2 regions of the Stenotrophomonas sp. 22385 genome follow, and region 1 is predicted to be linked to the other one. Evidence: riboswitches for the same ligand, from Rfam matches in the RefSeq annotation. Region 1 holds a riboswitch; the other holds the start of a gene.
The links. A riboswitch is a leader RNA that binds a small molecule or an ion and turns the genes downstream of it on or off. The one in region 1 is predicted to bind cobalamin.

Region 1 (14,971 bases):
AGCACTCGCCGTGGTGGGCGCTGCTGCTCACGCCGGGAATCTTCGCGCTGCTGGCGTGGCTGACCAGCGGGGTGCTTCGTCCGACCCGGGGCAGCGGCATTCCGCAGGTGATCGCGGCGCTGGACAGGCCTGATGAAGCATTCCGGAAAACCAACCTGTCACCGGCGGTCTCGGCAGGCAAGCTGATCCTGACCTCGCTGTCACTGCTGGGTGGTGCGTCGGTGGGTCGGGAGGGGCCGACGGTGCACGTCGGCGCCAGCCTGATGTACCTGTTTGGCCGCTGGTTCGGTTTCAGAGATCCCCGGGAGTTGTCGCACTTTCTACTGGCTGGCGGTGCGGCCGGCATCGCGGCGGCCTTCAACACGCCGCTGGCCGGGATCGTATTCGCCATTGAAGAGCTCAGCGGGCGCTTCGAGCATCGCTTCTCGGGCACGCTGTTGACGGCGGTTATCGTCGGTGGCGTGGTGTCGCTGGGCCTTCTCGGAAACTACACCTACTTCGGCCATGTGACAGCCGGCCTGCCGCTGGGGCAGGCGTGGTTGGCCATCCTGCTGTGCGGGGGCGTGGCGGGTCTGCTGGGCGGGGTATTCGCCCGCATGGTGCTGGCCAGCGCAGCCGGGCGCCCGCGTTGGCTGGGCAGCGTGCGGCAGCGGCACCCGGTGCTGCTGGCAGCCGGCTGCGGCCTGGTGGTGGTTGGGCTGGCGGCGTTGTGCGGCGATGGTGCTTTTGGCACCGGCTATGAGCAGGCGCGCAGTCTGGTGCAGGGTCAACCGACGGTTGGGCACGAGTTTGGGCTGATGAAGCTGCTGGCGAACCTGGCCTCTTATGTGGCCGGCATTCCCGGCGGACTGTTCTCGCCGGCGCTGGCCGTCGGCGCCGGCCTGGGCCACAACCTGGCCGTGCTGATGCCCGGCGTGGACCCGCGCGCGTTCGTGCTGCTTGGCATGTGCGCTTACCTCACCGGTGTCACCCAGGCGCCATTGACCTCGGCGGTCATTTCGCTGGAACTGACCGACAGTGGCGACCTGCTGCTGCCTATCCTGGCAACGGTACTCATCGCCCGTGGGATGTCCGGGCTGGTGTGCCGGACACCGATATACAAGGGACTGGCGGAACTGTTGCTGTCGCCGCGGTCGCAACCATCGAGCCGCGACACGTAGCCCTTGGTCGCTGCCGCGAGCGCTCATTCTCGAGCATGACAGCTACGCACCGGTTCAAAGCAGCTGTCGTACCGCGATAGCCGCGCCGACAGCCCACAACACGACCCACAACGCAGACACGCGAAGGATGGCCAGGAGCGTAAAGCCGACCACGGCGATGGCGACGTCGCCCGGGGTGTGCACGCCCTGCCTCCAGACCGGATCATGGAACGCGGCAGCGAGAAGACCAACCACGGCTGCATTGATCCCGGCCATCGCGCTGGCGGCCCAGCGGCGCCGCGCCAGCCCGCTCCAGACTGGCAACACCGCCAGCAGTAACAGGAACCCGGGCAGGAAGAGGGCCAGCAGCGCCACCGCCGCCCCGGCGGCCGCTGGCAAACCCAATGGCACTTCGGCACCCAGGAATGCGGCCACTGAAAACATCGGCCCGGGCATGGCCTGGGCCGAGCCGTAGCCGGCCAGGAAGGTATCGGGGTCGACCCAGCCGGTGTCGACTACGGCCTGCTGCAGCAGCGGCAATACGACGTGCCCGCCGCCGAAAACCAGCGCACCGGTCTGGTAGAACGCGCTGGCAAGGCTCCCCATCGTGGCTGTACTGGACGAAGGCTGGACCAGCGACGCTCCCAGCCCGATCAGAAAGGCCAGCAGGAACGCCGCTGCCCGCCGGCTGCCATAGCGCACCGGAAACACCGCTGCAGCCGGGGCGCTCACGTCTCTGCAGAGCCAAAGACCCAGTGCGCCACCGAACGCGACCACCGCCAGCTGTGCCCAGCCACCGCCTGCCAGCACGATCAGCGCACACGCTGCGGCAGCGATCAGCGCACGCGGTGCATCCGGCGCCAACTGCCTTGCCATGTTCACCAGACCATGGGCGACCACAGCCACGGCCACGAGCTTCAACCCATGCACCACCGCCGCACCCATGCCATGATCCAGGCGCGATGCCAAGGCGGCGGCGCCGAACATCAGCAGCGCCGACGGCAGCGTAAAAGCGACGAAAGCGGCCACCGCGCCACGCCATCCGGCGCGGAACAGGCCGATGGCAAAGCCCATCTGGCTGCTGGCCGGCCCTGGCACGCACTGGCAGACGGCCAGCAACTGCGCGAACTGGGCCTCGTCCAGCCAGCGGCGGCGTTGCACGCATTCCTGGCGTAAATAGCCCACGTGGGCGATGGGGCCACCAAAAGCGGTCAGCCCCAGCTTGAGAAATACGCCGAATATCTCGGTGGCGGTGCCGTCCGGACGCGTCGCATCGATGGGGCCGGGCGTGGGCGTGGGCGGCGATGTGGTCACAGGAGGAACATTGCCCAGGCCAGGGGTACCGTCGGCCCAGTATTGCCGACCGGAGCGGTCGCGTTCAATTGCGCTGCCCCTTGCTGTGGTCGCTTGGCTTCTTTCACATTCTCTGCTCTATATTCGGTGCCAGCACGCCGCACGCCGCGGCCGGGTTGGGAGATGGATATGAAAACCGTAAGGTTGCTGGGTGTTGCCTTGACCACGGCGGCGATGTTGGCCGTTGCCCCGGCCTGGGCGGATCCACCGCACCATGCCAAGGGCAATGGACCTCCAGCCCACGCCGGTGGGCCGCACAGTCGCAAGGCGCCGCCGCCGGGGTGGCAGAAGAAGGCGTGGCGCCGTGGTGAGCGCCTGGATTGGGCCGAAGTGGACCGACGCTACTGGGTTGATGATTACGCGCATTACAGGCTGCGCGATCCCGGCCGTGGTCAACGCTGGGTCAGACAGTCCGACAGCGAGTATCTGCTGGTGGAAATCGCCTCCGGCTTGATCATTGACGCCCTTCGCCGGTGATTGCCCGCACCTGACGCACCGGCTTCCTTGATGCCGGTGCTGGCTGCGGCGGCGTGCAGGTCAGATCACCGCAATCTTCGCCTTGGCCAGCGCCTCGCGCACCATCCCGTCATTGGCCTCGGTCACCGGCCGTGTCAGCTCCCAAAGGAACTTCACCCGGAACCCTGCCTTCACGGCGTCCTGCGCACTCCACAGCACGCAGTAGTCGCGCGCCAGGCCGCACACATGCACCTCGCGGATTCCGCGCTCGTGCAGCCAGCCGGCCAGGCCCGTAGCCGGGCGGCCGCCATCGGGCCCGTGGTTTTCGCGGAATGCGCTGTACGAGTCGACCTCGCGCCGGCTGCCCTTGCGCAGGATCAGGTCGGCGGCCGTCCACTCCACGCCCGGGTGCAGCGTCGCCCCATCGGTGCCCTGCACGCAATGATCCGGCCACAGCGTCTGCGGCTGCGCATGCAGCAGGACCGCCTCGAACGGCAGCTTGCCCGCGTGCTGGCTGGCGAACGAAGCATGGTCAGCCGGGTGCCAATCCTGGGTCGCCACCACTGTGCGGTAGCGACGCTCCGCCAGCAGGGCGGCAATTGGCGCCACCAGCGCATCGCCGTCTTCGCAGGCCAGTGCGCCCCCGGGCATGAAGTCCGGCTGCAGGTCGATTACCAGCAGGGCAACATCGGCGGGCAGGGCGGTCATGGCAGGTCCAGCGCAACGGAGGGGGGCAACCAGCGTGGCCGCCCCCTTCGCGTACGTCAATCGCCCTTGGGCGTGTCGTTGTCCTGGCCGTAATACAGCAGGCCGATCTTGATCCGCTCGCGGTTGTTCTCCCGGCGGTGACGGTTGGCGTCGCGCAGCGAGTACACGCAGCCGCAGTACTCCTGCTGGTAGAAACGCTCGCGCTTGCTGATCTCCACCATGCGCGCGGCGTCGCCGCCCCTACGCCAGTGATAGTCCCAGTGCTGGAGGCTGGCTTGCTGAAAGGTTCCTGTTCTTCGTATTACGGACGCATTGGGGTAAGGATTTTCATACGTTGGCCGAGGAAATCCGCAACGTTCTGGAGCGAGTGGCTCACTTTTGAAGCTGGGTTATGGCGTCGAGCGAGCTGAACTGGTAGGTATTTGGTTGGCGAGAAGCATCGCCAACAAGGAGATCTCATGAAAATGGAAAGAGCCAACGTTTTTCGTGTTGCCTCGCTTTAATGGCCTGTGCTTCAACCCCGGCAATGGCCGATATCGGCACAGTTAGCAGGGCAAACTGCATACTCGGTATCGTCAATGAATCGGTTACCTACGACCGGCCGCAATTTTGACCGTTCTTCGGTACGGCCGTCAGTGAGCCTCCCACAAGGGAACTTGAATCCTTCTCATGTTCTTTTTGGCCCAAGCCAATTGCACCACTGGCGGCACTACGCTGGCGATACAAATGTCGTCAGACGTCCACAGTTGACTGCAGTGCAGAGGAGTGGTGATCGATATGAAATCCAAGATATTAGTGCTGGCGGCGGTATCGTTTGCCACCTCGCTCTTTGCCCAGGAAGCGGTGCAGCCGCGGCAGACTCCACAGGTGCCGCAGGAGATGGGTGATTGGACGAGATCGCTCGCGCTTAAGCAGGTCGAGGAAGGAAGGTCAGCGGTCAGTCGAGGGACGCCTGCGGCGCAAGGCTCCTTGGACATCATTTCCTTGGCAGACATGGAAGCTCCTCCTGCTGTCAAAGCGAACATGGCGAAAGGTATCGAAGAGAGGAGCCAGGGAACCCTCAAGGTGGCTCCCGGAACCATCCCCTCTACGGCCGAGGTCATTGCAGGGCTGAGCAATTCGCGCCGCAGTGACGCCGAGCTTCAGCAGCGGCTGGGCTATGCACCGGCCAACATTTCCCGAACTCCTATCGGCGCAGCCGAGCTCCTTAGCACCGAGCCGAACGGGACCATCCATGGGGCGACGTCTACTGGCCTCTCGAGAACGTATCGGGTGCCCAAGGTTGGCGTCATCATCCTGTCTGAAGACGACTACATTGCCTCCGGCACGAAACTAACGCTGATCCGAGAGACGTTGAATACCGAGGTCAACGGAATTCCTGCGCGTTCGTACGCAGCCCGGTCAGAGGACGGGAGGGGGCGGGCGGAGCTGAGATGGGTGACGCCCAAGCGATCGTACTTCCTGACACTGATTACCGACGATGGTGCGCGTATTGAACAAGGGGAGCAGTTGCTCAAGCAGATCGCGAGCGGCATCACCTCTTAGCGGCTTCGATCACGCATCTTCCTTCACAAGGGGCCGGCGCATGTCGCTGGCCCCGTTCTGCGCCAGAGATGCTCGGCTGGGGCAACCGGCGTGCCGGGCCTCCTTGGCGTACCTCAATCGCCCTTGGCCGTGTCGTTGTCCTGGCCGTAATACAGCAGGCCGATCTTGATGCGCTCGCGCTGGTTCTCACGGCGGTGACGGTTGGCGTCGCGCAGCGAGTACACGCAGCCGCAGTATTCCTGCTGGTAGAACCGCTCGCGCTTGCTGATCTCCACCATGCGCGCCGCGCCGCCGCCCTTGCGCCAGTTGTAATCCCAGTACTGGATGCCGGGGTAGTGGGCCGCCGCGCGGTGGCCGCAGTCGTTGATCTGGTTCATGTCCTTCCAGCGCGAAATGCCCAGCGAACTGCTGATCACCGGAAAGCCATGCTCATGCGCATACAGCGCAGTGCGCACGAAGCGCATGTCGAAGCACATCGTGCAGCGGATGCCACGTTCGGGCTCGTTCTCCATGCCGCGCGCCCGCGCGAACCAGTTGTCGGTGTCGTAGTCGGCGTCGATGAAGGGCACGCCATGCTGTTCGGCGAAGCGGATGTTCTCCTGCTTGCGCAGCTCGTATTCGCGCGCCGGGTGGATGTTGGGGTTGTAGAAGAAGATCGTGTAGTCGATTCCGGAGGCGGTAATGGCCTCCATCACCTCACCCGAGCAGGGTGCGCAGCACGAGTGCAGCAGCAGCTTGTCGTGGCCGCCAGGCAGGGACAGGGTGGGACGAGTGAATTCGGTCATGCGGACATCCATCGGCCCCGCCGCCGGCAACGGCGGCGGCGCGGCCCTTGAGCAACGGAAAGGGAATCAGGCGGCGTTGGCGTCTGCGCTCTCGTCGCGCAGCTGCCGTGCGGCCGCCACCAGCGCTTCCAGCGCGGCGCGGGTCTCGGGCCAGCCACGGGTCTTGAGCCCGCAGTCCGGGTTCACCCAGATCTGATCGGGGCGCAGCACTTCGGCGGCCTTGCGCAGCAGGGAGAGCATCTCCTCCTTGTCCGGCACGCGTGGCGAATGGATGTCGTACACGCCCGGCCCGATCTCGTTGGGGTACTGGAAGCGCACGAAGGCATCCAGCAGCTCCATGCGCGAGCGCGAGGTCTCGATCGAGATCACATCGGCATCCATCGCAGCCACCGAGTGGATGATGTCGTTGAACTCGGAGTAGCACATATGGGTGTGGATCTGGGTAGCATCGCGCACGCCGCTGGCGCTGATCCGGAACGCTTCCACCGCCCAGTCCAGATACTCGCGCCACTGCGCGCGGCGCAGCGGCAGGCCCTCGCGGATCGCAGGCTCGTCGATCTGGATCACGCCGATGCCGGCGGCCTCCAGGTCGAGCACCTCATCGCGCAGTGCCAGCGCGATCTGCCGGCAGGTGTCGGCGCGGGCCTGGTCGTCGCGCACAAACGACCACTGCAGCACCGTGACCGGGCCGGTCAGCATGCCCTTCATGGGGCGGTCGGTGAGCGACTGTGCGTACTGCGACCAGCGCACGGTCATGGGCTGCGGGCGCGACACATCGCCGTAGATCACCGGCGGCTTCACGCAGCGCGAGCCGTAGCTCTGCACCCAGCCGTTCCTGGTGAACGCAAAGCCCTCCAGCTGCTCGCCGAAGTACTCCACCATGTCGTTGCGCTCGAACTCGCCGTGCACCAGCACGTCAAGCCCGATCTGCTCCTGCATGCGCACGCAGTGCTCAGTCTGGCTGGCCAGGAAGGCATCGTAGTCGGCGTCGGGCAGGGTGCCGGATTTGTTGCGGGCGCGGGCTTCGCGCACCTCAAGTGTCTGCGGGAAGGAACCAATGGTGGTGGTCGGGAAGCGCGGCAGCTTCAGTGCGGCGGCCTGGGCCAGGTGGCGCTGCGGGTAGTGGCTGTGGCGCTGCGCGTCGGCCGGGGTCAGTGCGGCCAGGCGCGCAGCCACTGCCGGGTTGTGCACGCGGGCCGAGCGTCGGCGCGATTCAATGCGCTCGCGCGACAGGGCCAGCGCGGCTTCGGCGCGCGAGGGGTGATCGATGGCATCGGCCAACACGCGCAGCTCTTCCAGCTTCTGCTTGGAGAATGCCAGCCAGCCCCGCAGTTCATCGTCCAGTTTGCGCTCGTGGGTGAGGTCCACCGGGCTGTGCAGCAGTGAACACGACGGTGACAGCCAGAGAAAGTCGCTGCCCAGCTGACCGTGGGCGTAGCGGGCCAGCACCAGCGCGTTGTCCAGGTGGGTACGCCAGATGTTGCGGCCGTTGACCAGGCCGGCGGAGAGCACGCGGCCGGCGGGCAGGGCCTTGATCACTGCATCGAGCTGTTCCGGCGCGCGCACCAGGTCCACGTGCAGGCCATCCACCGGCAACGACGCCGCCAGTTCCAGGTTGTCGTCCAACGCACCGAAGTAGGTGGCCACCAGCACCTTGGGGCGGGCAGCCCTGGCCAGCACCGCATAGGCGTGTTCAAAGGCGGCGCGCGCTTCCGGGCTGAGATCCTGCACCAGTGAGGGCTCATCCAGCTGCACCCACTGCGCGCCTGCTGCCTTCAGCTCGCCCAACAGCTGCACATACACCGGTAGCAGCGCGTCCAGCAGGTCCAGCGCCGGACTGCCGTCGGTGGTCTTGGACAGCAGCAGGAAGGTCACCGGCCCGATCAGCACCGGGCGGGTTTCAATGCCCAGCGCCTTGGCCTGGCGGTACTCGGCCAGAGGCTTGTCGCCGCGCAGCGCGAAACCCTGGCCGGCCTGCAGTTCGGGCACCAGGTAGTGATAGTTGGTGTCGAACCACTTGGTCATTTCCAGCGCGTGAAGATCGAAGCCGTCGCGCTGCAGCCCACGGGCCATGGCGAAGTATCCGGCCAGTGGATCGGCATCGGCCAGCGCGCGGTAGCGGGCGGGAATGGCATCGAACAGGAAGGCGGCGTCCAGCACCTGGTCGTACAGGCTGAAGTCGTTGCTGGGAGGTACCTCCACCCCGGCATCGCGCTGCAGCTGCCAGTGGGTGGTGCGCAGGCTGGCGGCGGTGTCCTGCAGCGCTTCGGCGCTGCTCTGGCCGGACCAGTACGCTTCCAGCGCGCGCTTGAGCTCGCGCTTGGCGCCGATACGGGGGAAACCCAGGTTGGTAACAGTGGTCATGGAACGTGTCCTCATTGCAGTAGCGGCATTGAGGAACGAAGGAACTGCGCGGCACCCACGCCATTGCTGCCGTGTCCGCCCCGCCAGCGACCTTCGCCCCCGCGGGCGAACCGGATGCCGTGAAGCGGACGCACGGGGGCAGCGCCACGCAGAACGCGTGGCGGCAGGCCCCGGCAACCTCCCCGCGGACGTTCCAGGTCGAATCAGAGGACGGTCGTGTCCTCTGGCCGGGGCCGGTATTCGGGCTGATGGACACGGGCACGGGGCCCACCTACTTCCTGCCGCTTCCCAGGCGCATGGCCCAGTGCTGTTGGCAGGTTTCGTTTCCACTCACCGCTGCGGGGCAGCTCCGGAATGGGCGCGCAAGGCACCGTCACCGGATTCCCGTTTAAACCCATCCCTTCATCGGCATGAAGAGATGGATACCTTCGGCGAGGACAAGGTAGGCCGAGTTGCGGCGGCGGTCAAGCGGAGTAGTGGACCGCCTTGCGCGGCCGACTGCATCCGAGCGCCCACTTGCCGCGTATCTCTCCAGCAACCTCCCATGGATACCGGCATGCGCCGCCTCCCCATCAGCTCGGCTGGACTGCTTCTGCTGCTGTGCCCGTTGCTGGCGCCTGCCCAGGCCGTGCAGCGGCAGGAAGGGCGCGCCTTCACTGCGGATGGCGGTGCCTTGCTCTACCGCGAAACGCATTGGCTGCAGGGGCCGCCGGAGGCGCTGTCGCGGCTGGTGCTGTACCGCTGCGCCGATGGCCGGGCCTTCGCGCGCAAGTGGATGACGCCGCAGGGCAGCCCGCAGACGCCGGATTTCGCGCTGGAAGACGGCCGCGACGGCTACCAGGAAGGCGTGCGCGCCAATGGCGTGGCGCGCACGGTCTACGTACGTGCCGCTTCGGATGCCGCCCCGGTCACCCGCACGTTGCAGGTGCCACCCGGCGCCGTGGTCGATGCCGGCTTCGATGCGGCCGTGCGGCGCCATTGGCCAGCCCTGCTTGAGGGAAAGCCGCTGGCTTTCCAGTTCCTGCTGCCCAGCCGCCAGCGGCTGGTGCCGTTGAAGCTGCAGCGCACCGGCGCGATTACCTGGAAAGGCCAACCGGCGCAGCAGCTGCAGATGAAACTCGATGCATGGTTCGGCTTCGCCGTGCCGGCGGTGAGCCTGGTTTACGCCACGGCCGACCAGCGCCTGCTCCAGTTCAGCGGCACCGGCAACGTGCGCGATTCCACTGGGCGCTATCCCCAGGTACGCGTCGAATTCCCTTCCCCGCCCGTGGCCACTTCCGCCGCAGAGCTTGCTGCGGCCCGGGTGCAACCCTTGGTTAAGACATGCGACAGCTGAAGACCCTCTTGCAGCCGGCGCGCGGAGCAACGACCATGCACGTTCGCTCCCTGCCGACCCTGAGCCTGCGATGCCCGAGCTGGATGCTTCCGATACCGCCGCGTCTGCACGCCTGGACGGCCTTCTGGTCCAGGTGGCCGGGGGCGACCGCCAGGCGTTCGAGTCCGTCTATCAGCTGGCCTCGGGCAGGCTGTTCGCGATCTGCCTGCACACCCTGCGCGATCGCGGTGACGCCGAGGAGGTCCTGCAGGATGTCTTCACCACGGTCTGGCGCAAGGCCGCCCAGTTCGATGCCACGCGGGCCTCGGCCATGACCTGGCTGTCGATGATGGCGCGCAACCGCGCGATCGACCGCCTGCGCGCTGCTCCGCCGCGCGCGCTGGACGATCTGTCGGTGGCCGAGGAAATTCCCGATTTCGCGCCGCAGCCGGCGCAGGCAGCTGAGCATGCCTCCGACCGCGAACGTCTGGATGACTGCCTGGATACCCTGGAACCGCGCCGCCGCTCGCTGATCCGCAATGCGTTCCTGCACGGTGCCAGTTATGAAGAGCTGGCCCGCCGCATCGGTTCGCCGCTGGGTTCGGTGAAGAGCTGGATCCGGCGCGGGCTGGGCCAACTGCGGGTGTGCCTGGAACGATGAACATCCGCGACCTTCACGATATCCATGACGATGGCCAGCCGCCGAGCGCCGATATCCTGGCCGGCGAATACGTGCTGGGCGTGCACGATGCCGCCGAGCGCCGCCAGATCGAGCAGCGCATCGCCACCGACCCGGGCTTCGCCCGGCTGGTCGAGCAATGGCAGGTGCGGCTGGCGCCGCTGCTGCAGGAACTGGGCAGCGAAGCGGTGCCGGCACACCTGTGGCCCCGCATCCGCAGCGAACTGGGCTGGCCGGCGGTTACCGCCGCGCCCAGGCTGTGGCAACGCACCGGTTTCTGGCAGGGCATGACCGCCTTGGCCGCAGCGCTGGCGCTGGTCGCGGTGTTCAACCGCCAGCCGCTGCCCACCGCACCGTCCACCCCTGTGGCCGTCACCCCGGCGCCAACCCCATCCGAGCCGGAGCAGGCGACCAAGCCGGTCACCCCGCTGCTGCACGACGATGGCACGCCGGGCTGGCTGGCTTCGGTCGACAAGGCACAGGGCAAGGTGCTGATGGTGCCCGTACCGGCACCGGCCGATGCCGCTGGGCGCGCCCCGGAGCTGTGGCTGATTCCGGCCGGCGGTACGCCACGCTCGTTGGGCCTGGTGTCCATCAACCGCGCCCACACCGTGGCAGTGCCCGACGCGCTGCGTGATGTTCTTGTGAACGGCTCGGTGCTGGCGATCACGCTGGAACCGTCCGGCGGCGCGCCACAGGGCATCCCGACCGGTCCGGTCATCGCCAAGGGCGATATCGCCACTCTGTAACCCGCACCCCTCGCGGAATATTTTCGCAAGGGGTGCATCCAAACAGCGCCGGCCTGCGTATCTCCTGATTAACCGCCCAGGAGACGCGCGACATGCTGTCCCGTTCCACCCCCGACCACCCCGTCCGCACCCTGCGGAGCCGATGGGCCAGCCTGCTGCGCTGGTTCGACACCGGTGCCGCCGCGTCGGCGGCTGATGGCAGTGGCAATCGCGTGGACTGGCTGCGGGCGATTCCCTTTGTCGGCATGCACGTTGCCTGCCTGGCGGTGATCTGGGTGGGAGTGTCGTGGGTGGCGGTAGGCGTGGCGCTGGCGCTTTACGCAGTGCGTATGTTCGCCATCACGGCCTTCTACCACCGCTACTTCGCCCACCGCACCTTCCGCACCTCGCGCGTGGTGCAGTTTGTGTTCGCCCTGATTGGCGCGGCCAGCGTGCAGCGCGGTCCGCTGTGGTGGGCCGCACACCACCGCAACCACCACCGTCACACTGAAACCGCCGCCGACCCGCACTCGCCGGTGGTGCACGGGTTCTGGTGGAGCCACATGGGCTGGTTCCTCACCACCGATGGCTTCCGTACCGAATGGGCACGCATTCCGGACCTGGCGAAGTTTCCCGAGCTGCGTTGGCTGGACCGCTTCGACACGCTGGTGCCGGTGGCACTGGCCGCTGCGCTTTATGGTGTTGGTGTCCTTCTGGAACACTTCGCGCCGGGCCTGGGCACCAGCGGCGGGCAGATGCTGGTATGGGGGTTCTTCATTTCCACGGTGGTGCTGTTCCACGCCACGGTGACCATCAACTCGCTGGCGCACCGTTTCGGCCGCCGCCGCTTCGATACCAGCGATGACAGCCGCAACAACGTATGGCTGGCCCTGCTCACCTTCGGCGAAGGCTGGCACAACAACCACCACTTCTTCCCTGGCACGGTGCGCCAGGGCTTCTACTGGTGGGAAGTGGACATTACCTGGTATGGCCTGCGCGCCATGGCCGCGCTGCGTCTGGTAAGTGACCTCAAACCGGTGCCGGCCTGGGTGCTGGCCAAGGCGGAGCACTGACATGCGCATCGCCGTGATCGGATCGGGCATTGCCGGGCTGGCCAGCGCATGGTGGCTGAGCCAGCGGCATGAGGTAACGCTGTTCGAAGCCAATGACTACCTCGGTGGCCACACCCACACGCACACCGTGACGGTGGACGGCCGCACGCAGGCGGTGGACACCGGCTTCATCGTGTTCAATCCGCACCACTACCCGCTGCTGACCGCGCTGTTCAACGAACTGGACGTGGCCTCGCAGCCCACCACCATGAGCTTCTCGGTGCATAGCGAGCGCAGCGGGCTGGAGTACAACGCCACCTCCCTGGACACGCTGTTCTGCCAGCGCCGCAACCTGCTCTCGCCACGCTTCTGGGGCATGCTGGCTGACCTGCGGCGCTTCTATCGCGAGGCACCCGCGCTGCTGCACAGCGGCGAGGAAGGGCCATCGCTGGGCGAGTACCTCAAGCAGGGTCGCTACGGCGACACCTTCATCCAGGAACATCTGCTGCCGATGGCGTCTGCCTTGTGGTCGTCGCCGGTTGCCGCACTGGCAGACTTCCCGGCGCGCTACCTGGTGCAGTTCATGGCCAATCACCAGATGCTGCAGGTTACCGGCCGACCCGAGTGGCGGGTGGTGCAGGGCGGCTCAGCGCGCTACGTGGAGGCGATGCGGCGGCGCTGGCGGGTACGTGAGCGGCTGGAATGCCGCGTGCTCGGGGTGGAGCGGCAGGAGCAGGGGGTGCGCGTGCTTACTGCTGATGGGCTGGAAGGCTTCGACCAGATGGTGCTGGCCTGCCACAGCGACCAGGCGCTGGCACTGCTGTCCGATGCCGATGCCACCGAACGCAGCGTGCTGGGTGCGATGCGCTATCAGCCCAATGAGGTGGTGCTGCATACCGATGCAAGCCTGCTGCCGCGCAATCGCAAGGCCTGGGCGGCCTGGAACGCACACGTGCCGCGCGATCCAATGGCGCCGTGCACCGTCAGCTACTTCATGAACCTGCTGCAGGGCATCGATACGCCCACGCCGCTGGTGGTGACCCTCAACCGCAGCGAGGCCATCGCGCCGGACAAGGTGCTGCGCAGGATGCAGTACGCCCACCCCGTGCACGACCACGCGATGGTCCGCGCACAGGGGCGCTGGGCAGAACTGCAGGGGCGCCGTCGTACCTGGTTTGCCGGCGCCTACTGGGGCTGGGGCTTCCATGAAGATGGCATCCGCAGCGCGCGCCGGGTGGTGGAGGCGCTGCAGTCGCTGGATGCAGAAGCCTACTGGCCCCTGTCGCAGGGCATGCCGGCATGAGCGCGAGCGCGATCTATCGCGGCAGGATGCGGCATCGGCGCCATGCGCCGCAGGCGCACGCGTTCGAGTATCCCATCGCGCAGCTGCTGATCGATCTGGACGAGCTGGACCATGTGTTCAAGGGGCGCTGGTTCTGGTCGGTGGAACGGCGCAACCTGGCCGAGTTCCGCCGCAGCGATTATCTGGGTGATCCGGACCAGCCGCTGGCCGACGCGGTTCGCGATCGCATCTCCCAGGCACTGGGCCACGCGCCACCGGGGCCGGTGCGCATGCTCGCACACCTGCGCCACGCCGGACACATCTTCAATCCGGTCACCTTTTACTACTGTTACGCGGCCGATGGCGCCACGCTGGACTGCATCGTGGCCGAGATCACCAACACGCCGTGGCAGGAGCGCCACGCCTACGTGCTGCCGGTCGCGCAGGCCGATGCGCACGGTCGCGCGCTGGCGTGGACCTTCGACAAGCAGTTCCACGTTTCCCCCTTCATGCCCATGGACTGCGAATACCGCTGGCGCTTCACCGCGCCGGGCGATGACCTGCACGTGCACATGCAGGTGTGGCGTAACGGTGAGCGCCAGTTCGATGCCGACCTGGCGCTGCGGCGCCATCCCGTTACCGGCCCTGGCCTGGCCCGTGTGCTGCTGCGCCACCCGCTGATGACAGTGCAGGTTGTGGCCGCCATCCACTGGCAGGCGCTGCGGCTGTGGCTCAAGCGCACGCCCGTCTACGACCATCCTTCCATTGCTGGAAAGCACCCATGAACGACATGACCCGACCGCTTGCCCTGCCCGAGCCCAGCACGCTGGAAGCGTTCCTGCGCCGCCGTCTGCTGGCCCAGCTTGCTCCCCTGCAGGGCGGGCGGCTGCAGCTGCGTGATGCGCTGGGCGATGTCACGCTGGGTGATGCCGACGCACCCCTACAGGTCACGGTATGGGTGGACAACCCGGCGTTCTACCGGGCGGTCGGCGCGCAGGGCAGCGTCGGCGCCGGCGAAGCCTACATCCGCGGCGACTGGCGCTGCGACAACCTGGTGGCGCTGGTACAGTTGCTGGTGCGCAACCGCGCGCTGCTGGACGGCATGGAGCGCGGCCCGGCACGGCTGGGGGGATGGCTGCTGCAGGGCTGGAACTGGCTGCGTCGCAACACCCGTGAGGGCAGCCGCCGCAACATCGCCGCGCACTATGACCTGGGAAACGCCTTTTTCTCGCTGTTCCTGTCCCGCGACCTGATGTATTCGTCGGCGCTGTATGCCGAGCCGGGCGACACCCTTGAGGTGGCATCGCAGCGCAAGCTGGCGCGGATCTGCACGCAGCTGCAACTCAAGGCCGGCGACCGGGTGGTGGAGATCGGCTCCGGCTGGGGAGGCTTTGCGGTATATGCCGCGCTCCACCATGGTTGCCATGTCACCACCACCACCATCTCCAGGGAGCAGTACGCGCTGGCTACCGAGCGGGTGGCCAGCGCGGGGCTGCAGGACAAGGTAACGGTGCTGCTGAAGGACTACCGTGACATGGAGGGCCAGTACGACAAGCTGGTTTCCA
Region 2 (14,971 bases), on a different contig from region 1:
AGGTCCGGCAGCGAGAACGCCTGGCGGTCCAGCACCACCCCACCATGTTCCAGCCGCGCCAGTTCGAACAGCGCCTGGGCCAGCCGGCCGACCTTGTGGCTCTGGGACAGCGCGATGCCGAGGTAACGCTGCCGCTCTTCCGCGCTGAGCGTGGCGTCTTTCAACGCCAGCGTTTCCAGATAGCCGTGCAGCGACGACAACGGCGTGCGCAGATCATGCGAGATGTTGGCCACCAGCTCACGCCGCTGCAGGTCCTGCTGGCGCAGCTGCTGCCACTGTTCGCCCAGGCGCTGGCCCATGTGCCCGAAACTGTGCTGCAGGATTGCCAGCTCATCGCGCTCACCGGCGCGCAGCGGCGTGGGTGGCAGGGCCTGGGCCGGCGCCGCGGCGTCCACGTCGAACGACTGCACGCGGCGGGTCAGCTGGCGCAGCGGCCGGGTCACCCAGCGGAATGCCACCGCGCCGGCCAGCAGGCCGATGCCGGCCACGATCGCCAACGACCACAGCGTGGTGCGCAGCGTGGCGTTGGCCGCGATGTTGGCCGCCAGCGCCTCGCGCTGTTCGCCCACCAGCACCACATAGATGTAGCCCGCCTGGCGCCCCTGCACGAACAGCGGCGCGGCATTGAACACCTTGCGCCCGCGTTCGCTGCGCGGGTCGTCACCGAGGATCGGCAGCGGCTCATCGCGCAGCAGCGCCTGCACCGGTGCCAGGTCCACGCGGTCGCGCTTGAGGTGGCCGGTGGGCGCATCGTGACCAAGGATGCGGCCCTGGTCGTCCAGCAGGTACACCTCCACGCTGGGATTGACTGCCATCAGCTTGCCGAATAGCGCGCGCACCTCGCCTGTGCGCATGCCGCCTCCGTCCATCAGCTCGCCACTGCGCGCGATGTGTTCGGCCAGCCCGCGCGACAGCCGCTGCACGGTTTCCTGTTCGTGCAGGCTGGTGCTGCGCATCTGGATCGCCATGAGCGCGCCGCAGCACACCAGCAGCAGCGCGAAGAACGCCACGGACAAGCGCTGCGACAACGATAACCGGATCATGCCGCTGCACCTTCGCTGCCATCGACCAGCTTGTAGCCACGGCCCCACACGGTCTGGATGCGCTGCGGCGAGGCCGGATCGCGCTCAATCTTGTTGCGCAGCCGGTTGATGTGGGTATTCACCGTGTGCTCGTAGCCATCGTGCTGATAGCCCCACACCTGGTTGAGCAGGTCCATGCGCGAATACACCTGGCCGGGGTGGCGGGCGAAGAAGTACAGCAGGTCGAACTCGCGCGGGGTCAGTTCCAGTGCGCGCCCGTCCACCTGCGCGGTGCGCGCCACCGGGTCGATGCGCAGCCCGGCCACGGCCAGTTCGCCGGCATCGATGCGCGCGTTCTGCGCCATTGCTTCCACCCGGCGCAGCAGCGCCTTGACCCGCGCCACCAGCTCCAGCATGGAGAATGGTTTGGCCAGGTAGTCGTCTGCGCCCAGTTCCAGCCCCAGGATACGGTGCACTTCGCTGGCGCGGGCACTGGTGATGATGATCGGGGTGTAGCGCGCCATGCCACGCGCACGCCGGCAGATTTCCAACCCGTCCACGCCGGGCAGCATCAGGTCCAGCACCAGCGCGCTCCACGGCTGCGCCTCTAGCAGCGCCAGGCCTTCGTCGCCGGTGGCCGCGTGGGTGACCTCATAGCCTTCGTCACGCAGGTGCATGCGCAGCAGGTTGGCGATGTGGACATCGTCTTCGACGATCAGGACGCGCTTGGCACTGCTCATTGGCACGGGACGGGCGGCGGGAAGATGAACGCATTGTGGCCAGATCCGGGCCTGAATGTGTCACGGAAAATTTAACCCTGCGTGAGGATTCGTTGACCGGCGTGGGCGCAGCATGGCCCCATCGTTTCCAGACCGGGAGATCGCCATGCGTTGTACCCGTCGCAGACTGCTCGGCATGGGCGCCATCGGCGCCGCGGCCGGCCTGTTCGGTTTGACCGCCTGCAGTGGTCCGGCCCCTGCCGCCACTGCCCCCACGCGCCGCTTCGAGGTGATGCGCACCGATGCGCAGTGGCGTGAACAACTGACCCCCGCGCAATACGCGGTGCTGCGCCGGCAAAGCACCGAGCGCCCTTTCAGCAGCCCGCTCAACAAGGAACACCGGCGCGGCACCTTCACCTGCGCCGGCTGCGCGCTGCCGTTGTTCTCCTCCTCCACCAAGTTCGACAGCGGCACCGGCTGGCCCAGTTTCTGGGCGCCGCTGCACGACGCCGTTGGCGAGGACCGCGATACCACGCTGGGCATGCTGCGCGTGGAAGCGCACTGCCGGCGCTGTGGTGGGCACCTGGGCCATGTGTTCGATGACGGCCCGCGGCCGACCGGGCTGCGTTACTGCATGAACGGGGTGGCGATGAATTTCGTCGCCGCTGACGAAGAGACACGCGTGCGGATACCCAACCGCACGTAACGCCGATGAAGCAGCCGGGCGGGGCCCGGCCCTACCCCGATAAGGAACGTTCGATGATTCTGCTTGTCCTTGCCTACCTGGGCGGCGTGTTGACCATTCTCAGCCCGTGCATCCTGCCGGTGCTACCGTTCGTGTTCGCCCGCTCCGACCGCCCATTCCTGCGCAGTGGCCTGCCGCTGTTGATCGGCATGGCGCTGATGTTCGCGGTGGTGGCCAGCCTGGCGGCGGTGGGCAGCCAGTGGGTAGCGCAGGCCAACCAGATCGGGCGCTGGATCGCGCTGGTGGTGATGGCGCTGTTCGCGCTGGCGCTGTTGTGGCCGGCGCTGGCCGACCGCCTGTTGTCGCCGTTCCAGCGGCTGGGCGCGCGGCTCAGTGCGTCTGCCGACAGGGCCGCCGACGCCGGGCGCGGTGGCGTGGGCACTTCGCTGTTGATCGGCGTGGCCACCGGCCTGCTGTGGGCGCCGTGCGCCGGCCCGATCCTTGGGCTGATCCTCACCGGCGCGGCATTGCAGGGTGCCAGCGCAGGCACCAGCGGGCTGCTGCTGGCCTATGCGCTGGGCGCGGCCACATCGCTGGCCTTGGCGATCTGGATTGGTGGGCGCGTGTTCACCGCGCTCAAGCAGCGCCTGGGCGCCGGTGAGTGGATCCGCCGTGCACTGGGCGTGGCCGCGCTGTTGGCGGTGGTGGCCATTGCGATGGGCTGGGACACCGGTGTGCTCACCCGCTTGTCGTCGGTCAGCACTGCGCGGCTGGAACAGGGCCTGTTGGATGCCCTGCCGGGACAGGCGCCCGGGACCGGCCCGGCGATGATGATGCGCGCTGCCGATGCGCCCGCCGGTGCCGAGCTTCCGGTGGAAGGCACCCTGCCCTCGCTGGACGGCGCCACCGGTTGGCTCAACAGCCCGCCACTGACCGCCGAAGGCCTGCGTGGCAAGGTGGTGCTGGTCGACTTCTGGACCTATTCCTGCATCAACTGCCTGCGCGCCCTGCCCTACGTGCGTGAGTGGGAACAGCGCTACCGCGACCAGGGCCTGGTGGTGATCGGCGTGCATGCCCCGGAGTTCGCCTTCGAGCGCAACCTGGGCAACGTGCAGCGCGCGGTGAAGGAACTGAAGATCGACTACCCGGTGGCGATCGACAACGAGTTCGCGATCTGGCGCGGCTTCAACAACCGCTACTGGCCGGCACACTACTTCATAGACGCGCAGGGCCGCATCCGTGCGCATCACTTCGGTGAAGGCAACTACGCGCAGTCCGAACGGATCATCCGCCAGCTGCTGCGCGAAGCCGGCGCCAATCTGCCCGACGAACCGGCCCAGGCCATGGCGATGGCCGCCAGCGCGCCGCGCGCCGGGGTGGAGCTGCAGGCCGACATGTCCAACCTCAAATCGCCGGAGACCTACCTCGGGTACGCAAGGGCGGAGAACTTCGCCTCGCCCGGCGGGCAGCGCCGCGACCAGCCCGCCGATTACGCGCTGCCGCCGACCTTTGCGCTGAACCAGTGGGCGCTGGACGGACGCTGGACGGTGGGCGACGAAGACGCGCAGCTGCAGCGCGCCGGCGGCCGCATCGCGTTCCGCTTCCATGCGCGCGACCTGCACCTGGTGCTGGCGCCGGGCGCGGATGGAAAGCCGGTGCGGTACCGCGTGCGCATCGATGGCCAGCCACCCGGTGCCTCCGCCGGTGGCGACGTCGGCGCCGATGGCACCGGCACGGTCAGCGAACACCGCCTGTACCAGTTGATCCGCCAATCCGGCGATGTGGGCGAGCGGACCTTCGAGATCGAGTTCCTTGATCCCGGTGTGCACGCCTATGCCTTCACCTTTGGTTGAACCAGGAGACGACCATGCGGGTTTCCCTCGACAAACTGGTGGCCGGCGGCATCGCCGCGGCCATTGCCGCGCTGACCATCAGCGCCGTGGTCAGCCTGGACCGGCCCGCGTATGCCGCGCCGGCCGAAGCAGTGGTGGCGGTACCGGCGCCGACCGGCGCGGCCGATCCCAGGCTGCCGGGCAAGCGCGCGCAGGTGGTGTTCGCCGGCGGCTGCTTCTGGGGCGTGCAGGGCGTGTTCCAGCACATCAAGGGCGTGGACAACGCAGTGTCGGGCTACATCGGTGGGCAGCGGGCCGATGCGAACTACGCGCGCGTGAGTGGCGGCGGTACCGGCCATGCCGAAGCGGTGCAGGTCACCTACGATCCCAGCCAGGTGAGCTACGGCCAGTTGATGCAGGTGTTCTTCTCGGTCGTGCATGATCCCACCCAGCTCAACCGCCAGGGACCGGACCGGGGCACGCAGTACCGCTCGGCGGTGTATGCCGACGACGCGGCGCAGCGGGATGCCACCCGCGCCTACATCGCGCAGCTGCAGAAGGCGCGCGCCTATGCGGCACCGGTGGTGACCACGGTCGACGGCGGCAAGCCGTTCGTGGCGGCCGAGGGTTACCACCAGAACTACCTGACGCTGCACCCGGAGTCGCTGTATATCCGCATCAACGACCAGCCCAAGGTGGCGGCGCTGCAACGCATGTACCCGCAGCTGTACCGCGAGAAGCCGCGATTGGTGTCGACGTTGTCAGCGAGGTAGCCGTTGGGGACGGCGGTGGAGGCCGACCGTTGGCCGGTCTTCGCCGTAGGAACGCCAGGTTGCAGGGCATCCAGGGTACAGCGCACCATACTGGCGACCCTCATGGTTACAGATTGCATGGCCGCCAACCTCTACCAATCGCTGGCCGACGAAATGGCCGATGCCATCCACAGCGGCCGCCTGCCGGCCGGTGCGCGGCTGCCGTCGCTGCGCGGGCTGGCGGCGCAGCGCCAGCTCAGCTTGAACACGGTGATCGCCGCCTACCGGCAGCTTGAGGACGCCGGCCTGGTGATGCCGCGGCCCAAGGCCGGCTTCGTGGTCAGCGCGCGCCTGCCCGAACCCACCCGTTCGCTGCGCCACGCCCCAGCCCTGGCCACCACCCAGGCCCAGCAGCTGATGATGGCGCGCGTGCTGGACGCGCAGCGGCAACCGGGCATCGTCGACCTGGCGTTTGCCGGCCCGCGCGGCGAGCGCTTCTACCCCGCCGCCCGCCTGGCCCGCGCCACCGCGCAGGTGCTGCGGCGCACGCCGGCCATGGTGCGCACCTACGCGCGCCCGAATGGGGCCAGGCGGCTGCTGGAGCAGATCGTGCGGCGCGGCCCGCGGCTGGGCCTGCACACCACGGTGGAGCGGCTGGTGCTCACCCATGGCGCGATGGAAGCGCTGCAGCTGGCGCTGCGCGCGGTGACCCGGCCGGGCGACGCGGTCGGCATCGAGGCGCCGTCCTACTTCAACCTGTACCCGTTGCTGGCCAACCTGGGCCTGAAGGCGATCGAACTGCCCACCGACCCGCGCGAGGGGTTGGACGTGGATGCGGTGGACGCCCAGCTGCAGGCCGGTGCGCTGGCCGCCATCGTCGCGATGCCCAGCGTGCACAACCCGCTGGGCTGCACCATGCCGGTAGCGGCCAAGCAACGCCTGGCCGCGCTGGTGCACCAGTACCAGGTGCCGCTGATCGAAGATGCGGTGTATGCCGAACTGCAGTACCAGGAACCGCTGGCGCCGCTGCTGAAAGCGTTCGATGAAGACGGCTGGGTGATCGTGGTCAACGGCTTCTCCAAGACGCTCGCCCCGGATTACCGGATTGGCTGGCTCGATGGCGGGCGTTTCGCCGCCGACATCCAGCTGCTCAAGTTCCAGTCCACCGGCGCCGAATCGCAACTGCTGGGCGAGGCGGTCGCCGCATTCCTGGAAGCGGGCAGTTACGAACACCACCTGCGCGGGCTGCGCCGGCTCTACCGCGAGCAGGTCAGCCGCGTGCGCGCCCTGGTCGCCCAGCACTTCCCGCCGGGCACCCTGGCAACCCAGCCCAGCGGCGGCTTCCTGCTGTGGATCGAACTTCCGGCGGGCGTGGACAGCAGCGTGCTGTTCGAACAGGCCCTGGCCGAGGGCGTGGTGTTCATGCCCGGCCAGGTGTACTCGCGCGGCGCACGCTACCGGCACTGTCTGCGGCTGTCGTGCTGCCAGGACCTGGATACACGCTACGTGGATGCCATTGCCAGCGTCGGCCGGCTGGCCACCGCCCTGCTGGCGCAGGCACGCGGCTGACGCTCAGCCCAGCAGGTGCCGGGCCAGCAGTGCAGGATCGCCGCCCGGTGCGTACGGCAGCCGGCCCCAGAACGGCAACGGCAGGCGCGCGCGCAGCAGCGCCACGTTGTCGTCAATGCGCTCCATGCGGGGGTCCACGTCGTTGGCGATCCAGCCGATGCAGGTCCCACCGCTGGCGGTGATCGCCTGCGCGGTCAGCCGCGCATGGTTGAGACAGCCCAGCCGCAGCCCGACCACCATCACCACTGGCAACTGCAGGGCCTGCACCAGGTGGGACTGGTCGAGCGTGGTCGACAACGGCGCCAGCCAGCCGCCCACGCCTTCCACCACCACGGTGTCGGCCTGCGCGCGCAGGCGCTCGAACGCCGCTTCGATCGGCCCCAGCGACAGGGTCACCCCGGCCGCGGCGGCGGCCAGCTCCGGGGCCAGCGGCAGCGGCAGCGCGTAGGGATTGAGGTCGGCATATGCCGGGGCCGGGTCGCTGGCGGCCAGCAGGGCGATGGCGTCTTCGTTGCGCAGCCCTTGGGCGGTCTGTTCGCAGCCGCTGGCCACCGGCTTCATGCCCACCGCGCTGCGCCCGCGCTGGCGCAGCGCATGCAGCAGGGCGCAGCTGCTGAAGGTCTTGCCGATGCCGGTATCGGTACCGGTGACGTAGAAGGCGGCAGGCGGGGAGGAAAGGGATGACATGGCCGCACCGATGGACAGGGACTTCCATTATCAGCGTTCCGCCGACGGTGGGTCCGGCCGGCGGCCGCGCTTGCTAGACTGCGGCCATGTTCGATACTTCCACGCTTACCGGCAGCAAGCCGGAACAGTACGGCCAGCTGCTGGCCCAGGCCCGCGCCCTGGTGCACGGTGAACGCGACCGCATCGCCAATGCCGCCAACCTGTCGGCGCTGGTCTACCACGCCCTGCCGCAGCTGAACTGGGTGGGCTTCTACTTCTTCGATGGCACCGAGCTGGTCGTCGGGCCGTTCCAGGGCCTGCCCGCCTGCGTGCGCATTCCGCTGGACAAGGGCGTGTGCGGCGCGGCCGCCTCGCAGCGGGTGACCCAGCGCATCGAGGACGTGGATGCGTTCCCGGGCCACATCGCCTGCGATTCGGCCTCGCGCTCGGAACTGGTGGTGCCGCTGGTGCAGGGCGACACCCTGATCGGGGTATTCGACCTGGACAGCCCGGTGCTGGCCCGCTTCGATGCCGACGACCAGGCTGGCCTGGAAGCCATTGCCGCCGTGTTCGTCGAGGCGCTGGGATGAGCACCAAGCTGCGCAACATCGGCCCCAAGAGCGCCGCCTGGCTGCGCCAGGTCGGTCTGCGCACCGCCGAAGACCTGGCCGCGGCCGGTTCGGTAGGCGCGTTCGTGAAGGTCCGCCGCGCCGGCTTCAAACCCAGCCTCAACCTGCTCTATTCGCTGGAGGGTGCGCTGCAGGACTGCCACTGGCAGGAACTGCCCGAAGCGCGCCGCGCCGAACTGGTGGCCGAATACGATGCGATCATCGCCGACAAGCCGCTGAAGAAGGCGCCGCCGGCCTCGGGCCCGGTGTATGACCGCACCGTGGCCAACGATGACGAAGGCGACGAAGCACCCTTCGAGTTGGACAACGAGGACCGGACGTAGAGCCACGCCGCGCCGAGTGAACGTCGGGCGCCATTTCGTCCAACGCGTCGCCACGCGACTGTGGCTGGCCGCATCGGCACGGAACACGCCTGGTTGCGTGGCTGCGCGCGGTGCCAAGTTCACGCAGCCACGCAGGGCGTGGCTCTACGCAACTCCAGCAGCTCGCCCCACAATTCTCCATCTTCCCGCTCCACCCGCAGCTGCAGCCGTGTACCGTGGTCGATCCGCAGCGCCCAGCACATCGCCATCGGCAGGCCGCACACCTGCGACAGCACCATCCGCAGCGGGCCACCATGACTGACCACCAGCGTGGGCACCGGGTCGGCCTCATCCAGCAGGCGGTGCAACGCGCGTGCGATGCGGCGCTCGAAGTGCGCCCAGCTTTCGCCATGCGGTGGCGGGTTCGCATGCGGGTCCAGGTGGAACGCCTGCAGCGCCTGCATTGGCAGTGCATCCAGCGGCTGGCCGTCCCAGTCGCCGAAATCCAGCTCTTCCCACTCCTCGTCCGCGATCACCTCCAGTCCGCGCGGCAGCGCCAGCGCATCGGCGGTATCCAGCGCACGCCGGCGCGGTGAACTGAGCACGCGCTGCCACTGCAGGTCGGCGTAGCGCGCGCAGATCAGATCAGTGCCCTGCACGTTCAGCGGCGGATCGGTACGCCCATCCAGGTAGGCGTCGCGGCCAGTGGCCGCGTGCCGGATCAGGTCCAGGATCATAGGTGCTGCAACCACGTCAAAAAGCGAGGCGCATTCTAACCGCTGGCACCGCCACGGCCCTGGCCGCACTGCGCCGGCTGCCGGGCTTTGCTCTACACTGCGCCCACTTTCAGGTGACCTGCGGCGCAAGCCGGCAGGTTGAAACGGGAAGCCGGTGACGCAACAGGTCCTGCCTGCTGCCATTCCGGCGCTGCCCCCGCAACGGTAAGCGTGGAAGCCAGGCAACATGCCACTGTGCGCAAGCATGGGAAGGCGCCTGGCGCGATGGTCCGCCATCGGCCCGCGAGCCCGGAGACCGGCCTGGAAGACGACTGGTTGCGATGCGGCGGGCATGGCGGCGGCAAGCGGCGCCGTGCCTGCGCCTGCCCACCGTCCCTGCCTCCGTTGACCGCCTCCCACCCCCTTGCCGCGCGGGCGTGCGCGGTGCCTGGAGTCAACGATGAAACTGCAGTTCCGCCTTCTTTCCCTTGCCGTGCTGTCGGCGCTGCCCGGTGTGGCCGCCGCACAGGACGACGCCACCGCGCTGGACCAGGTGCTGGTCACCGCCACCCGTACCCCGATCGCCCTGCAGGACAGCATCTCGCCGGCGCAGGTAATCGACCGCGCGGAGATCGAGCGCAGCCAGGCGCCGTCGCTGCAGGACCTGCTGCGCGGGCGCGCCGGCATCAACCTCAACAACAGCGGCGGGCTGGGCAAGCAGAGCTCGCTGTTCCTGCGCGGCACCAATTCGGCCCACACCCTGGTGCTGGTCGATGGCGTGCGCATCAACACCGGCGACCTCGGCCTGGCCATGCTGCAGGACCTGCCGCTGGCGCAGATCGAGCGCGTGGAAATCGTGCGCGGGCCGCAATCCAGCCTGTACGGCGCGGATGCAATCGGCGGCGTGATCCAGATCTTCACCCGCCGCAATGCCGGCGACTTCGCACCGCACCTGCAGCTGGGCGGCGGCAGCAACGGCCTGCGTGAAGCCAGCGGCGGCTTCGGTGGCACCGGCGCGCGCGGCTGGTTCGGTACGGATATCGCCTACCAGCACACCGACGGCATCAATTCCTGCAACGGTGACCCGGTCACGTTCGCCGGCTGCGGCGCCAACGAGCCCGACCGCGACGGCTACCGCAACCTGTCGATGAGCCTGCGCGGCGGCTACACGCTCACCGACACGCTGAACGTGGAAGGCACCGCGCTGCGCGCCGAAGGCGAGAACCACTACGACGGTTACTACAACTACTCCGAAACGCTGCAGCAGGTGCTGGGCGGCAAGGTCCGCTACACGCCGGGCGAGCGCTTCACCCTGACCGCCAACGTCGGCCGTGCCGACAACGAGTCGGACAACTACAACGGCGACACCTGGCTGGGCGCCGCGCAGACCCACCGCGACAGCGCCTCGGTGCAGGCCGACGTCGGCCTGGCTGAGGGCCAGCTGCTCAGTGCCGGCGTGGACTGGAGCCAGGACAACCTCGACGGCAGCAGTGCCGGCTACCTGGTGGACAGCCGCGACAACACCGGCGTGTTCGTGCAGTACCAGGGTCGCTTCGGCGCGCAGCACCTGCAGGCCAGCGTGCGCAATGACGACAACGAACAGTTCGGCAACCACACCACCGGCAGCCTCGGCTGGGGCATGGAACTGGCCCGCGGCTTCCGCCTCAACGCCAGCTATGGCACCGCGTTCAAGGCACCGACCTTCAGCGACCTGTACGACCCGTGGAGCGGCGTGCCCGGGCTGGACCCGGAGAAGTCCAGAAGTGCCAACGTTGGCGTCGCCCAGCAGGGCGACAGCTGGCGCTGGGGCCTGGATGTGTATGAAACCCGCATCGACGACCTGATCACCTACGACGCCACCACCTTCATGATGTCGCAGGTGGAAAAGGCGCGCATCCGCGGCGCCGAGCTGACCGGTTCGCTCACCGTGGCCGGGTTTGACCTGAGCGCACAGCTGAGCTACACCGACCCGCGCAACCGCACCGATGGCAGCACCCAGTTCGACAACTGGCTGGCCCGCCGCGCGCAGGACACCGCACGCCTGGACATCGACCGGCGCTTCGGTGGCTTCCGCGCCGGTATCACCGCGTTCGGCGCCGGCAAGCGCTACGACAACGCCGACAACAGCGTGCGCCTGGCCGGCTACGGCACCCTGGACCTGCGCCTGGAATACGCACTCGGCCGCGACTGGTCGTTGCTGGGCCGGGTCAGCAACGTATTCGACCGCGACTACGAAACGGTGGCCTGGTACAACCAGCCGGGCCGCGAGTACCGCCTGAGCGTGCGTTACCAGCCGAAGTGAGATGGCGTGGGGCACGACCAACGGTCGTGCCCTACCGCGTGGAGTGTCTGGTGGTAGGTGTCGACCGTTGGTCGGCACTTCCCTCCGGTCGCCCTATAACCCCGGCAACGCCCGCAGATCATCAACAACTGCCACTGCCTCCACCGTCTCCAGATCCAACCCACGCGGATACCCATAGCGCACCAGCGCGACCGGCATGCCCGCATCCACCGCGGCGCGGTAATCGGTGATCGAATCCCCCACCATCAACGCCGCACCCGGCGCGACCTTGAACGCCTCGGCGATATGCCGCAGCGGCACGCCACTGGGCTTGCGCTCGGGCAGTGAATCACCGCCCAGCACCATCGCGAAGAAGTCCTGCACTCCCAGGTGCGCCAGCAGCGGCGCCACCAGCGCCGACGGCTTGTTGGTGCAGATCGCCATCACCACCTCGCGCTCGCGCAGCATCTGCAGCGCCGGCACCACCCCATCGAACAATCGCGGGCTGCGCAGCAGGCATTCCTCGTAATGGCGCATGAAACCGGGCATGACCCGATCCAGGTCGATGTCACTGCGTGCAGCGGCGAAGGCCTGCTCCACCAGCCGGCGCACGCCATCGCCGATCCAGGTCAGCACGGTCGCTTCGGGCACGCGCGACAGCTGCCAGTCTTCCAGCGTGCGATTGAGCGCCTCGGCGATATCGGCCGCGCTGTCGACCAGCGTGCCGTCCAGATCAAAGATCACCAGCGGGTAGGGATACGTCAAGGGAAAGGATCGCTTCTACAACATGTGGGGCTGCTGATTGTAGAGCCATGCCCTGCATGGCTGCGTGCAGCCCGGCACCACGCGGGATCAGATCCGCGCCAGGAACTCCTCCCCCGCAAACCGCTCCACCAGGAAATCCAGGAAGCTGCGCATCACCGCCGGCAACTGCCGCCGCGACGCATACACCGCATGGATGCCCATCTCCTCCACCTGATACTCCGGCAACACCTCCACCAGTTCACCCGAGCGCAGCAACGGCGCGATCTGGTACGTCGGCAACATCGCAATGCCTGCCCCCGCCCGCACCGCCTCCAGCAGCAGCGATGCCTCGTTGGCACTGATGTTGCCCCCCACCGCCACCGAAATCGCACGCCCCTGCCGCTGCAGCTGCCACACGCTCTTCCCCACGTAATGATGGGTAAGACAGTTGTGCCCGGCCAACGCATCGGCACTTGCCGGCGTGCCCCGCTCCGCCAGATACGAAGGCGCCGCGCACAGCACCGACCGGCACGGCGCCAGCCACCGCGCGATCAGGCCAGGATCGATCGCCCGCGAAATCCGCACCGCCACATCCACCCGCTCCTCCACCAGGTTCACCACCCGGTCCACCAGCAGCAGCTCCACCCGCGTCAGCGGATGCCGCCGCACGAATTCGGCCACCGCCGCCGCCAGGTGCAGCTGCCCGAACGACACACTCGCCGTGACCCGCAACAGCCCATGCGGCTCCGGATTGTCACTGGCCACCTCGCCCTGCAGCTCATCACCAATGGCCAGCATCTGCCGGAACCGCAGCAGCGCCGCCTCCCCCGGCCCGGTCAGGCTGATCCGCCGCGTGGTCCGGTGCAGCAGCCGCGCCCCCAGCCACGTTTCCACCTCTGCCAGATAGCGCGTCACCATCGCCCGCGACATGTCCAAGGCCTCCGCCGCGGCAGTCAGGCTGCCACGCTCGGCCACCTCCACGAACACCTGCATCGCCGTCAGCCGGTCCATTTGATCGATCCGCGCAACAAATTAGGCCGTTATACGCGGTTTTTCGTCCGCTTTCAGGCGCATATGCTGGTCTTCCTCCCACAACGGACCCCGCCCCATGAAGATCGCCCTCGTCGGTGCCACCGGCAACATCGGCCGTGAAATCACCCGCCAGGCCCTGGCCCGCGGCCACCAGGTCACCGCCATCGTCCGCCGCGACAGCGACCTGCCCGCCGAACTCGACGGCGCCCAGCTCGCCGTCGCCGCCCTCGACGACACCGACGCCCTGGCCGCGGTGATCGCCGGCCACGACGTCCTCGCCAGCGCCTTCGGCCCGCGCCCGGGTGACGAACCGTCCACCGTCACCACCGTCACCGCCGAACTGGTCAAAGCCGTCCGCCAGGCCGGCGTGCCGCGCTTCCTGATGGTGGGTGGTGCCGGCACCCTGGAAGTCGCCCCCGGCGTACAGCTGGTCGATACCGAAGGCTTCCCGGATGCGTACAAGCCGGTCGCCCTGGCTGCACGTGAGGCGTTCAACCTGCTGCAGAAGGTGGATGACCTGGACTGGACGTTCTATTCGCCGGCGGCCGAGATTGGCCCGGGGCCGCAGAAGGGTGGTTTCCGCACGCAGGCCAGGCAGTTCCTGGTCGGAGCCGATGGCCACAGCCGGATCAGTTACGCCGATTACGCCGATGCGTTCGTGAGTGAGATCGAAAAGCCGCAGTACGTGCGGACGATTGCGACCGTGGCGTATTGATCAAGGGCGGTGGCACGCGGCCCCGGGGGTTAGTTCATGCCCCACCGCGCGTTGCATTGCCATCGGCGGTCGATTGGGATGCGACCCTACCGTGGTCCCGCCGACGTGAGAACAGTGCGTTCAAGTTGCCGCCCCCAGTCGGTGTCAATGCACCGTTGCGCTGATGTTTCATTGGGTGCCAGCCCTGCTTGGGCGGGCCGGCGGGGGGTGGTTGGCGGGACTGTAGAAAACATGGATGTTTTCTACAAGCCCCCAAGGATGGGTTCACGGCGTGTCCCGCCAACCCGCACGCGCCGGCCCGCTACCCGGAGCAATGAAACCTGGCTGTTGCTGCTGCTGTTGCTGTTGCTTCAGTCGAACAACCCCATCTGGTTGACCGGCTCGCGCTCGCGGAACCCACCCAGCCCAACCCCCACCAACCGATAACGCGTCTCCGCCGGCAGGTCCACGCGCGCACGCAATGCAAGCGCGATATCGCGCAACTCCTCCAGCGATTCCGGCGGCGATTCCGGCGTGAAGCTGCGCGTGATGATCCTGAACTGCGACGTCTTCAACTTCAACACCACCGTGTGCCCCACCCGGTCCGTCTTGCGCGTCGCGTTCCACGTCTTGCCCGCCAGCTCCACGATCGCCGGCTCCAGCGCCTCCAGCGGCAGATCCTCCGCGAACGTGTCCTCCGACGAAATCGACTGCACCGGCTGGTCCGGTTCCACCGCACGCTCATCGATACCGCGCGCACGCCGGTACAGACTCGCACCGAAACTGCCGAAGCGCCCTTCCAGCTCCTCCAGCCGTACCCCACGCAGATCGCCCACCGTCACGATGCCAAGCTCGGCCAGCTTGCCCTCCATCACCTTGCCCACCCCCGGTACCCGCTTCACCGGCAGCGGCGTCAGGAACTGCTCGATCCGGTGCGGCGGCACCACGAACTGCCCGTCCGGCTTGCGCCAGTCCGACGCAATCTTCGCCAGGAACTTGTTCGGCGCGATACCCGCCGATGCCGTCAACTGCGTCTCCTCCCGGATCTGCGTGCGGATCAGCGTCGCGATCTCCGTCGCCACCGTCATCCCGCCCTTGTGCACCGTCACATCCAGGTACGCCTCATCCAGCGACAACGGCTCCACCAGATCCGTATGCCGCAGGAAAATCTCCCGCACCTGCCGCGACACCGCCTTGTAACGCACAAAATCCGGCGGCACGAACACCGCGTCCGGGCACAGCCGCTCCGCGCGGATCGCCGGCATCGCCGAACGGATCCCGAACACCCGCGCCTCGTACGACGCCGCGCACACCACCGAACGCGCCCC

Region 2: linked by a shared signal. The riboswitch ahead of btuB (TonB-dependent vitamin B12 receptor) and the one ahead of metE (5-methyltetrahydropteroyltriglutamate--homocysteine S-methyltransferase) in region 1 are both predicted to bind cobalamin.

The regions. Positions count from the first base shown of each region.
Region 1 is NZ_JBQEOG010000007.1:127,215-142,185, forward strand. It holds gene ACTJI4_RS13780 (chloride channel protein) at 1-1,160, shown strand, start outside; gene chrA (chromate efflux transporter) at 1,215-2,453, opposite strand; gene ACTJI4_RS13790 (RcnB family protein) at 2,622-2,969, shown strand; gene pncA (bifunctional nicotinamidase/pyrazinamidase) at 3,030-3,656, opposite strand; partial or broken gene ACTJI4_RS13800 (epoxyqueuosine reductase QueH) at 3,713-3,964, opposite strand; gene ACTJI4_RS13805 (hypothetical protein) at 4,434-5,201, shown strand; gene ACTJI4_RS13810 (epoxyqueuosine reductase QueH) at 5,315-5,986, opposite strand; gene metE (5-methyltetrahydropteroyltriglutamate--homocysteine S-methyltransferase) at 6,053-8,350, opposite strand; cobalamin riboswitch at 8,565-8,796, opposite strand; gene ACTJI4_RS13820 (hypothetical protein) at 8,907-9,686, shown strand; gene ACTJI4_RS13825 (sigma-70 family RNA polymerase sigma factor) at 9,757-10,326, shown strand; gene ACTJI4_RS13830 (anti-sigma factor) at 10,323-11,093, shown strand; gene ACTJI4_RS13835 (acyl-CoA desaturase) at 11,186-12,145, shown strand; gene ACTJI4_RS13840 (NAD(P)/FAD-dependent oxidoreductase) at 12,147-13,427, shown strand; gene ACTJI4_RS13845 (DUF1365 domain-containing protein) at 13,424-14,191, shown strand; gene ACTJI4_RS13850 (class I SAM-dependent methyltransferase) at 14,188-14,971, shown strand, end outside.
Region 2 is NZ_JBQEOG010000002.1:149,285-164,255, reverse strand. It holds gene ACTJI4_RS05220 (sensor histidine kinase) at 1-1,043, opposite strand, end outside; gene ACTJI4_RS05215 (response regulator transcription factor) at 1,040-1,762, opposite strand; gene msrB (peptide-methionine (R)-S-oxide reductase MsrB) at 1,908-2,447, shown strand; gene ACTJI4_RS05205 (cytochrome c biogenesis protein DipZ) at 2,501-4,279, shown strand; gene msrA (peptide-methionine (S)-S-oxide reductase MsrA) at 4,294-5,031, shown strand; gene ACTJI4_RS05195 (PLP-dependent aminotransferase family protein) at 5,149-6,579, shown strand; gene bioD (dethiobiotin synthase) at 6,583-7,266, opposite strand; gene ACTJI4_RS05185 (GAF domain-containing protein) at 7,353-7,835, shown strand; gene ACTJI4_RS05180 (TfoX/Sxy family protein) at 7,832-8,197, shown strand; gene ACTJI4_RS05175 (histidine phosphatase family protein) at 8,317-8,913, opposite strand; cobalamin riboswitch at 9,008-9,231, shown strand; gene btuB (TonB-dependent vitamin B12 receptor) at 9,353-11,194, shown strand; gene gph (phosphoglycolate phosphatase) at 11,288-11,938, opposite strand; gene ACTJI4_RS05160 (LysR family transcriptional regulator) at 12,026-12,928, opposite strand; gene ACTJI4_RS05155 (NAD(P)-dependent oxidoreductase) at 13,026-13,664, shown strand; gene dinB (DNA polymerase IV) at 14,015-14,971, opposite strand, start outside.